DNA from 2 places in the Streptomyces sp. NPDC058308 genome. Region 2 is predicted to be linked to the other one. Evidence: riboswitches for the same ligand, from Rfam matches in the RefSeq annotation. Region 2 holds a riboswitch; the other holds the start of a gene.
The links. A riboswitch is a leader RNA that binds a small molecule or an ion and turns the genes downstream of it on or off. The one in region 2 is predicted to bind cyclic di-AMP.

Region 1 (4,204 bases), on a different contig from region 2:
TCGCACCCGCCGCGGCCGGCGCCGCGCTCGCCGCCCTGCGCCTGCTGCGCCGTGAGCCCGAACGCGCGGCCCGTGCCCGTGAGGTCGCGGCCGAGCTGCACCGGCGCCTCACGGCCGAAGGCCTCTGTGCGGTACGGCCCGACGCCGCCGTCGTCTCGGTGCGCGCCCCCTCACCGGAGCAGGCCGTCCGGTGGGCGGCCGACTGCCGGGCCGATGGCCTGGCCGTGGGCTGTTTCCGTCCGCCGTCGGTGCCGGACGGCATCTCACGGCTGCGGCTGACCGCCCGCGCGGATCTCACCGACGAGCAGATCGCCGGTGCCGTACGGGTGATCAGCCGCCGCGCACCTCGATGAGCCGCTCCGGGTCCGCATGGGGCCCGGGCCGCGCTCAGCGCAGGCTGTCGACGAACGTCTCCCAGGGGCCGGGGGAGATGAGCAGGGCGGGACCTGCGATGTTCTTCGAGTCACGCACGGCCCGCAGGCCGGTCGGCTGACCCGGGTCGAGGGTGGCGGTCTCGACACAGTTGTTCATTCCGTTGCTGTAGCTGCTGCGCTGCCACCGCGCACCTTGAAGCGTTGTGCTGGAAGGTACGTACCGAGGCATTGCGGTCATGGTGCCTCCTTACGCGCCGTCGCCTAGTCCGGCGATGAATACCGTTGATTCCTCGGGTGAAAGCGCCTGTACCTGAAGGGAGTTGAAGGCCTCCGTGTACGCCTGGAGGTCTTCTTTCCGTTCGAGGTAGAGGCTACTCGTCAAATGGTCGAGAACAACCACATCCAGATCAGCAATGTCCGGAAATGAAAAGATAACGAAAGAACCGATCAGGCCTGCATGCTCACCGGCGGCGAACGGCAGTACCTGAAGCCGGACATGAGGCAGAAGTGACACCTCCCGCAAGCGCGCCAACTGCCCCGCGAGAACCTGCGCCCCGCCCACCGGCCGCCGCAGCACCGCCTCGTCCATGACCACGCTCAGCCGCACCGGCGGATCCGCGCGCAGCACGTCCTGGCGGGCCAGACGCACCTCCACGAGCGCGTCGACCTGCTTCTCCGGCAGCCCGCCGAGCGCCGCCCGGGTCACCGCACGCGCGTACTCGGGGGTCTGCAGCAGACCCGGGACCACGGTGGTTTCGAGCGTGCGCACCCAACGCGCCTGCGACTCCAGGCTGATGAAGTCCCGGTAGGTGGCGGGCAACAGGTCGCGATACGCCTTCCACCAGTGATGACGCCCCGCACCGGGATCGTCGGCCCCCGCGAACGCGATGAGCAGCTCGCTGCGCCGGGAGTCCCGCACCTCGTACGCCGCGAGCAGCCGCCGCACGTCGGAGGCCTTCACGCCGCTGCGGCCCGTCTCGATCCGGCTCACTTTCGACTGGTGCCAGCCGAGCCTGGCGGCAGCCTCACTGCTGGTGAGACCCGCCTCGTTGCGCAGGGTGCGCAGTTCGGCGCCGAGCTGGCGGCGACGCACCGCGGGGCCGTACTGCATGCCCGTCTCCTTCCGGCCGGAGCCGTCGGATCTTCCGGCGGCGAGGCGGGGCAGTAGGCGAGATTAGAGGAAGTGCGAGTCCCTCGCCCAAATACGCTCTGCCGTAGCAGAGTTCACCGCATCGAGCGACAGATATATGCACATCTCGGTGGATCGCCACGCGTGCCCGGCCAAGGAGTGGCAGTCTGGCGCGAAGCACCAGTCCGGGACGGTCCTTGAGTCATCCGCCGCGAGTCGGGGACCGGTCCCGGTGGGAAAGGGACAACGTCGCCATGGCAGATCACCAGGAAGCCTCCGTCACCCTGCCGAGCGATCCTGCCTCGGTCCCCGCCGCCCGGAAGTACGTCTTGCGTGTGCTCTCCGAATGGGGCCTGCCCGGCGACGCCGAGGTGACCGACACGATCCGGCTCATCGTCTCCGAACTCGCCACGAATGCCGTGCAGCACACCCTGGGGCAGTCGCCCACGTTCACCGTCGACATCGAACTGGACCGGGACGAGCAGCTGCGCATCGGCGTCACCGACAGCCACCCGCGCTATCCCAAACGGCTTCCCGCGGCCGTCCAGCAGGACAACGGCCGCGGCCTGGTCATCATCCGCTGGCTGACCGCCGAGTGCGGCGGCAAGCTCTCGGTCAGCCCCACCGACGAAGGAGGCAAGACCGTGTGGATCGCGCTGCCCTGGCGGGCCCCCGTCCAGCGCAGACACCGCGACGCCGCCCACTGACCCGGGTGACGGAGCGGGTCAGTCGGCGGCCGAGCGCCCGAGGGCGCCGCGTGGCGGGGTCAGCGCACCCTCCCGTACCAGACGCTCTTGGACCAGATCTTCTCCAGGCGCACCACGGTGCCCCTCTTGGGGGCGTGCCAGATGCGGTTGCCGCCCGCGTAGATCCCCACGTGGTACACGTTCCGCCCGGAGTGGAAGAACACCAGGTCGCCGCGGGTGCGCTGGGACCTGGAGACGTGCTTGGTCTTGTTGTACTGCGCGGCGGCGGTGCGGGGCAGCTTCTTGCCCGTTCGCTTGAACGAGTAGAGCGTCAGGCCCGAGCAGTCGAACCGGTGGGGTCCGACCGCCCCGTAGCCGTACGGGGAGCCCTTCTTGGACGCCGCGATCTTGAGCGCCTTGGTCCCATGGGTTGCTGCCTCGGCCTCCGACGTGAGCCCGGGGGCCACGACGGTGCCGCCTACGACGGCGAGCGTGAGGACCGATGCGGCACCGGTCCTGCTGAGCAGCGACGGAACATGATTCAGCGCGGTCATGCGCAACCCTTCGTCAGCCGCCTGTGAAAGATGACCTGTCGGGTTCGGGCAGGCGAAGATGCCCGGCCGCGTCGTGCTCTGCGGCTTCACCCCAAGGGCGTCGCCCGGACTTTCCGGACGGGCCCGTCGTACCTGGGTCCTCCACTCCTGCCGTTGCACAGATGTCGACCGGTCATCCGGGTGGCGGCAGGACTCGGCGTCCGCCCGGACCGCCCCACCGCTGTGGCAGGGGCTTGTCGTCGAAAGGGATCTTGACCCGACATGGGTCCGAAAACCGAGCCGAAACGGCTTTTTGTGAGGCTCCTCACGACTGACCTGTTCAGGTGGACACGGTCGAATTGGACCTCTCGGTGGGTGGTCTGACGACGGCTCGACCAGCAGCGGAATGTCAAATTCCAGACCTGCTGTACTCGCTGGACGCAAGTTCAGAACGTGCGGCGAAGGATGTTCGAATACGCCGTCCGTGGTAGCCCGACTGGTCCGTTTCGAAGCGGGCCGGGACGTTTCGGCGTCAGCGGGCGGCCGGTTGACGGGCGCTCAGCCGCCCGGCGGAGGCGGGAGGGCGATCCGTCCTGCACGCCGTTCACCGTCGAGGACGCGCAGGGCCCGGGCGAGCGTGGGCGCGTGCACCTCACTCTCGCCCCGCTGGTGCATGACGGCGAGTGCGTCCCGCAGGGCGGTCGCACGGCCGACCAGCGCCTGAGCGGCACGGAGGCCGCCGTAGGTGTGCTCGGCGCGGGCCGGGTTGATCCGGCCGAGGAGGTCGACGACCTCGAGATAGCGGTCGATCAACTCCGCCTCGGCGCGGGTCAGGGCGGGCAGGGGCGGAAGCTCCGGCGGCAGCATCGGCAGGTCACCTCGCGTCCCGCTCGGCGAGCGAGCTCTTGCGGTTCGCGATGATCCGGTCCACGAGCCCGTACTCCACGGCGGACCGGGCGTCGAAGATTTTGTCCCGCTCGATGTCCGCGCTGATCCGGCCCGGGGCCTGCCTCGTGTGCCGTACGAGCAGCTGCTCCAACAGCCGCCGGGTGCGCAGGATTTCGTCGGTCTGGATCGCGAGGTCGGTCGCCTGGCCGTGGATCGGTTCGGAGACCGCGGGCTGGTGGATCAGTACGCGGGCGCCCGGCAGAGCGAACCGTTTGCCGGGTGTGCCGGCGGCGAGCAGGACGGCGGCCTCCGCCGCGGCCTGCCCCAGGCAGGTCGTCTCCACGTCGCAACTGACGAACCGCATCGTGTCGTAGATGGCGGTCATCGCGCTGAACGAGCCGCCGGGGGAGTTGATGTACAGCGAGATGTCGCGGTCCGGCGCCTGGTACTCAAGGTGCATGAACTGCGCCATCACGTCGTTCGCCGAGGTGGCGTCGACGGGGGTGCCGAGAAAGATGATCCGCTCTTCCAGGAGCTTGGAGTACGGGTCCATGGTCCGCGTCCCCGAGCTGGTGCGTTCGGTGAACTCGGGCA
Region 2 (4,204 bases):
AGGGGACGGACGGCCTCTTCGTGGCCTGGGAGACGCTCACGCACGCGGGCAACGCCTGAAGTGGTTCGACGCACCCCTCCCAATGGCGTAGAGTTGCATTCAACGGCGCGGGGTGGAGCAGCTCGGTAGCTCGCTGGGCTCATAACCCAGAGGTCGCAGGTTCAAATCCTGTCCCCGCTACTCAAGGCCTAGGGCCCGGAACCAAGCAATTGGTTCCGGGCCCTAGGTGTTTTCCCGTACGCCCTTCCCGTAACCCGGTCGGACCGCACCAGGTCGCACCCGCTCCCCGTCGGGGGAACCCTGAGTGGAGCGCGTGATGGGCGCGGAGTCGGCGGGAGACAAGCGGTGGGGCAGCGAGCGGGATCCGGGGACAGGGGTGCCACCGCGCACGAGCGGACCTTCGTCCGGTCCCTGCCCCTCCTGCTCCTGATCGTCGGCGTCGTGTACGACGTGACGACCCCGCCGGAATTCACCGCGGCCCCCCTCTACACGGCCGCCCCGCTGATCGCCGCCCCCTTCTACTCGCAGCTCAGCACCGTCCTGACCGGCGCCGCCGCCACGGCCGCCGTCCTCTTCCTGCACTTCGGCAACCCGGTCAGCGGCCATGTCGAGGCCGTCACCGAGGTGCTCACCGTGGTCACCGTCGCGGCCCTCGCGATCGTCATCAACCGCGTCGTGCGCCGGGGCAACGACCGGCTCGCCAACGCCCGCTCCATCGCCGAGACCACCCAGCGCGCCGTGCTGCCCGAACCCGATCCGCGGATCGGCGGGCTCGACATCGCGGCGCGGTACGAGGCCGCGCAGGCCGACGCGTTCATCGGGGGCGACCTCTACGCGGTGCAGGACACCCCGCACGGCGTGCGGCTCATCGTCGGCGACGTCCGGGGCAAGGGTATGGGCGCGGTCGCCGCGGTCGCCGTCGTCATCGGCGCCTTCCGGGAGGCCGCCGAGCAGGAGACGACGCTTGAGGCGGTGGCGCAGCGCCTGGAGCGGGCGCTCGCGCGCGAGGGCACCCGGCGCGACGGGCTCGACCAGTTCGAGGGGTTCACCACCGCCGTACTCGCCGAGATCCACCACGCCGGCGGCGCCGTACGGCTGATCAACCGGGGGCACCCGTCGCCGCTGCTGCTGCGCGGGGACGGCCGGCTGTGCGTCCTGTCGGCGAGCGAGCCCGCGCTGCCGCTCGGCATGGGCGAGCTGGGGGTCTGGCCGGACCGGGCGGACGAGTCGGAGTTCCCGCCCGGCGCGATGCTGCTCTTCTACACGGACGGCCTGTCGGAGGCGCGCGATCCTGCGGGGGAGTTCTACGATCCCGCGACCCGGCTCGGCGGGCGCATCTTCCCGGGCCGCGGCGGCCCGCGCGCGCTGCTCGCCGCGCTGGCGGAGGAGGTGCGGCGGCACACCGGGGGGCGGATGACCGACGACATGGCGCTGCTCGCGGTGCGGCGGCCCGTCGCCGGGGATCCGGACATCACGGCCCGTGACTGAAGGGCATCCCTCCGCATGACAACTGACGTACTGTCAAGGGAATGTGAAGCTCCGGTGCGTGCCGCGGGGGCGTGAGAGGGCGTCAACTCGCCCCGTTCCGAACCTCCGTGTCCCGGTACGTACACCCGGTCGGCGTTAACGATCAACCGGAACAGCTTGGAATACGGACCCGCTGTCTATTAACGTTCGATAACGCAGCGCGGTCGTCCCAGCCGTCACTAGAGGCGGCTCCGCGCGCACACGCCTAATCCCGAAAGGGAGCCGGGGAACCACCAACTTGGGGTGAATCAGGCAGCTGAGCACCGTGCATCCGTGTACCGGCGCCAGGTGTCCGTAGGAGACCTTCCTGCTCCGAACCCGTCAGCTAACCCGGTAGGCGAGAAGGAAGGAAAGGAGTGCGCCCCAGTGGCGTCCAACCGGCCTGCCCCCCAAGCCGTGTACATACCGAATGACGATGACTTCGGTACGTACGACGACTCCTTCGAGGAGTGGAACCCCACCGAGGATTCCGTCCGTCCCGTCCGTGGCAGGCACCGTGTGCACAAGAAGGGCGGCGGGCTCGCCCGCAGCTCCACCGTCCTCGGCGTGGGCGTCATCGCCGCCGTCGGCGCGGGCGGCATCGCCACCGCGCAGGACGGCAAGCCGCCGGTCTCCCTCTCGATGCCCGACCTGCCGGGCATGGACACCGTCGCGGACTCGCTGCCGGAGGCCAAGTCGCTGCCCGGCGTGGGCTCGCTGATATCTGACGACGCGGCGGACTCCACGGTGTCCGCCGCCGCGGCGGCCCCCCTCACCGCGGCCGGCGTCAGCACCGCCGACGCCGAGCAGGGCACCACCGACGCGGGCGAGGCGCTGCGCGCCCGCATCATGCAGCAGGCCGAGAACCAGCAGGACCAGGCGGACACCGTCGTACGGACCGCGGCCGAGGACGCGGCCGTCAAGAAGGCCGCCGAAGAGGCCGCCACCCAGCAGCAGGCGGCCCAGCGGGACGCGAAGGCCGAGGCCGCCGCCAAGAAGAAGAAGGAGGCGGAGGCCCGCAAGGCCAAGGCAGAGGCCGAGCGCCTGGCCAAGCTCGCCAAGAGCTACGCCATCCCCACCTCCTCGTACACCCTCACCTCGCACTTCGGCGACGCCGGTGCCATGTGGTCCTCCGGCCACCACACCGGTCTGGACTTCGCCGCACCCACGGGTACCCCCCTCAAGGCCGTGCACACCGGCACCGTCAAGGAGGCCGGCTGGGCGGGCGCGTACGGCTACCGCACCGTGCTCGAACTGGAGGACGGCACGGAGGTCTGGTACTGCCACCAGTCCTCGCTCAATGTCAGCGCGGGGCAGAAGGTCACCACGGGCGAGGTCATCGGCCGCGTCGGCGCGACCGGCAACGTCACCGGGCCGCACCTCCACATGGAGGTCCACACGCCCGACGGCACCGGCATCGACCCGCTCGGCTGGCTGCAGGGCAAGGGCCTCAACCCCTGAGCACCCCCGCAACCACCCCCTGAACCCTCCTGCCCCCCTGAACCACCCCTGAGGGCCCCCTCGACTCCGGCGGCCCTGGCGCCCACCCCCCCCCGACGCCAGGGCCGCCGGTCCCGTCCCGGCGAGACGGAATTCCGCTTCCACCGCGGACGTTGCGGAACGTATGACTTCTCTTCGCCAGCTCGGCTCTTCCGACCTCGAGGTCTTCCCGCTCTCCCTGGGCGGCAACGTCTTCGGCTGGACCGCCGACCGCGCCGCGTCCTTCGCCGTCCTCGACGCCTACACCGCCGCGGGCGGCAACTTCATCGACACCGCCGACGCGTACTCGGCCTGGGTGGAGGGCAACGAGGGCGGCGAGTCCGAGACCCTCATCGGCGAGTGGCTCGCCGAGCGCGGCAACCGCTCCGATGTCGTCATCGCCACGAAGGCCGGCGCGCACCCCGCGTACAAGGGCCTCTCCCCGGCCACCATCAAGGGCGCCGCCGAGCAGTCCCTGCGCCGTCTCGGCACCGACTACATCGACCTCTATTACACGCACTACGACGACCCCTCGGTCCCCGTCGAGGAGATCATCGGCACGCTCGACGAGCTGGTGCGGGACGGCAAGGTGCGCGCCATCGCCGCCTCCAACATCACGCCCGAGCGGCTCCAGGAGTCCCTCGACTTCTCCGACCGCGAGGGCCTCGCGCGCTACGTCGCGCTGCAGCCGCACTACAACCTCGTCTCCCGCGACACCTACGAGGGCCCGCTCCAGGAGCTCGCCTCGCGCTCCGGCCTCGCGGCCGTCCCCTACTACGCGCTCGCGTCCGGCTTCCTGACCGGCAAGTACCGCCCCGGTGCGCGGGTGGAGAGCGCGCGCAGCGGACGGGTCGAGTCGTACGTGGGCAGCGAGCGCGGCGACCGTGTCCTCGCCGCGCTCGACGAGATCGCCGCCGACCGCGGCGCCGAGGTCGCGACCGTGGCGCTCGCCTGGCTGGCGGCGCAGCCCACCGTCGCGGCGCCGATCGCCTCCGCGCGCACGGTCGGGCAGCTGCCCGCGCTGCTCGCGGTGGCGGACCTGGAACTGACGCAGGCGGAGCTCGCGCGCCTGACGGAGGCTTCCGCGTAGGGCCTAAGAGCGGTAGGGGTTGTCGTACGTCGTCGGGTAGCCGTACGCGGGATAGGGCTGCGGGTACGCGGGGCGGGGCTGCGGGTACCCGTACGGGGGGTGCCCGTACCCCGCGTACGGCACGGGGAG

Region 1: another riboswitch for cyclic di-AMP. It lies ahead of ACFVYL_RS28070 (C40 family peptidase); the one in region 2 lies ahead of ACFVYL_RS36340 (M23 family metallopeptidase).

What each region holds. Positions count from the first base shown of each region.
Region 1 covers NZ_JBHVZA010000023.1:140,756-144,959, forward strand. Annotated here, with positions in the region: gene ACFVYL_RS28050 (8-amino-7-oxononanoate synthase) at 1-353, shown strand, start outside; gene ACFVYL_RS28055 (DUF397 domain-containing protein) at 388-531, opposite strand; gene ACFVYL_RS28060 (helix-turn-helix domain-containing protein) at 622-1,485, opposite strand; gene ACFVYL_RS28065 (ATP-binding protein) at 1,758-2,210, shown strand; gene ACFVYL_RS28070 (C40 family peptidase) at 2,270-2,743, opposite strand; cyclic di-AMP (ydaO/yuaA leader) riboswitch at 2,747-2,923, opposite strand; gene ACFVYL_RS28075 (hypothetical protein) at 3,281-3,589, opposite strand; gene ACFVYL_RS28080 (ATP-dependent Clp protease proteolytic subunit) at 3,597-4,204, opposite strand, start outside.
Region 2 covers NZ_JBHVZA010000049.1:17,895-22,098, forward strand. Annotated here, with positions in the region: gene ACFVYL_RS36325 (alginate lyase family protein) at 1-59, shown strand, start outside; tRNA gene ACFVYL_RS36330 (tRNA-Met) at 107-180, shown strand; gene ACFVYL_RS36335 (PP2C family protein-serine/threonine phosphatase) at 346-1,488, shown strand; cyclic di-AMP (ydaO/yuaA leader) riboswitch at 1,720-1,882, shown strand; gene ACFVYL_RS36340 (M23 family metallopeptidase) at 1,894-2,967, shown strand; gene ACFVYL_RS36345 (aldo/keto reductase) at 3,131-4,075, shown strand; gene ACFVYL_RS36350 (PrsW family intramembrane metalloprotease) at 4,079-4,204, opposite strand, start outside.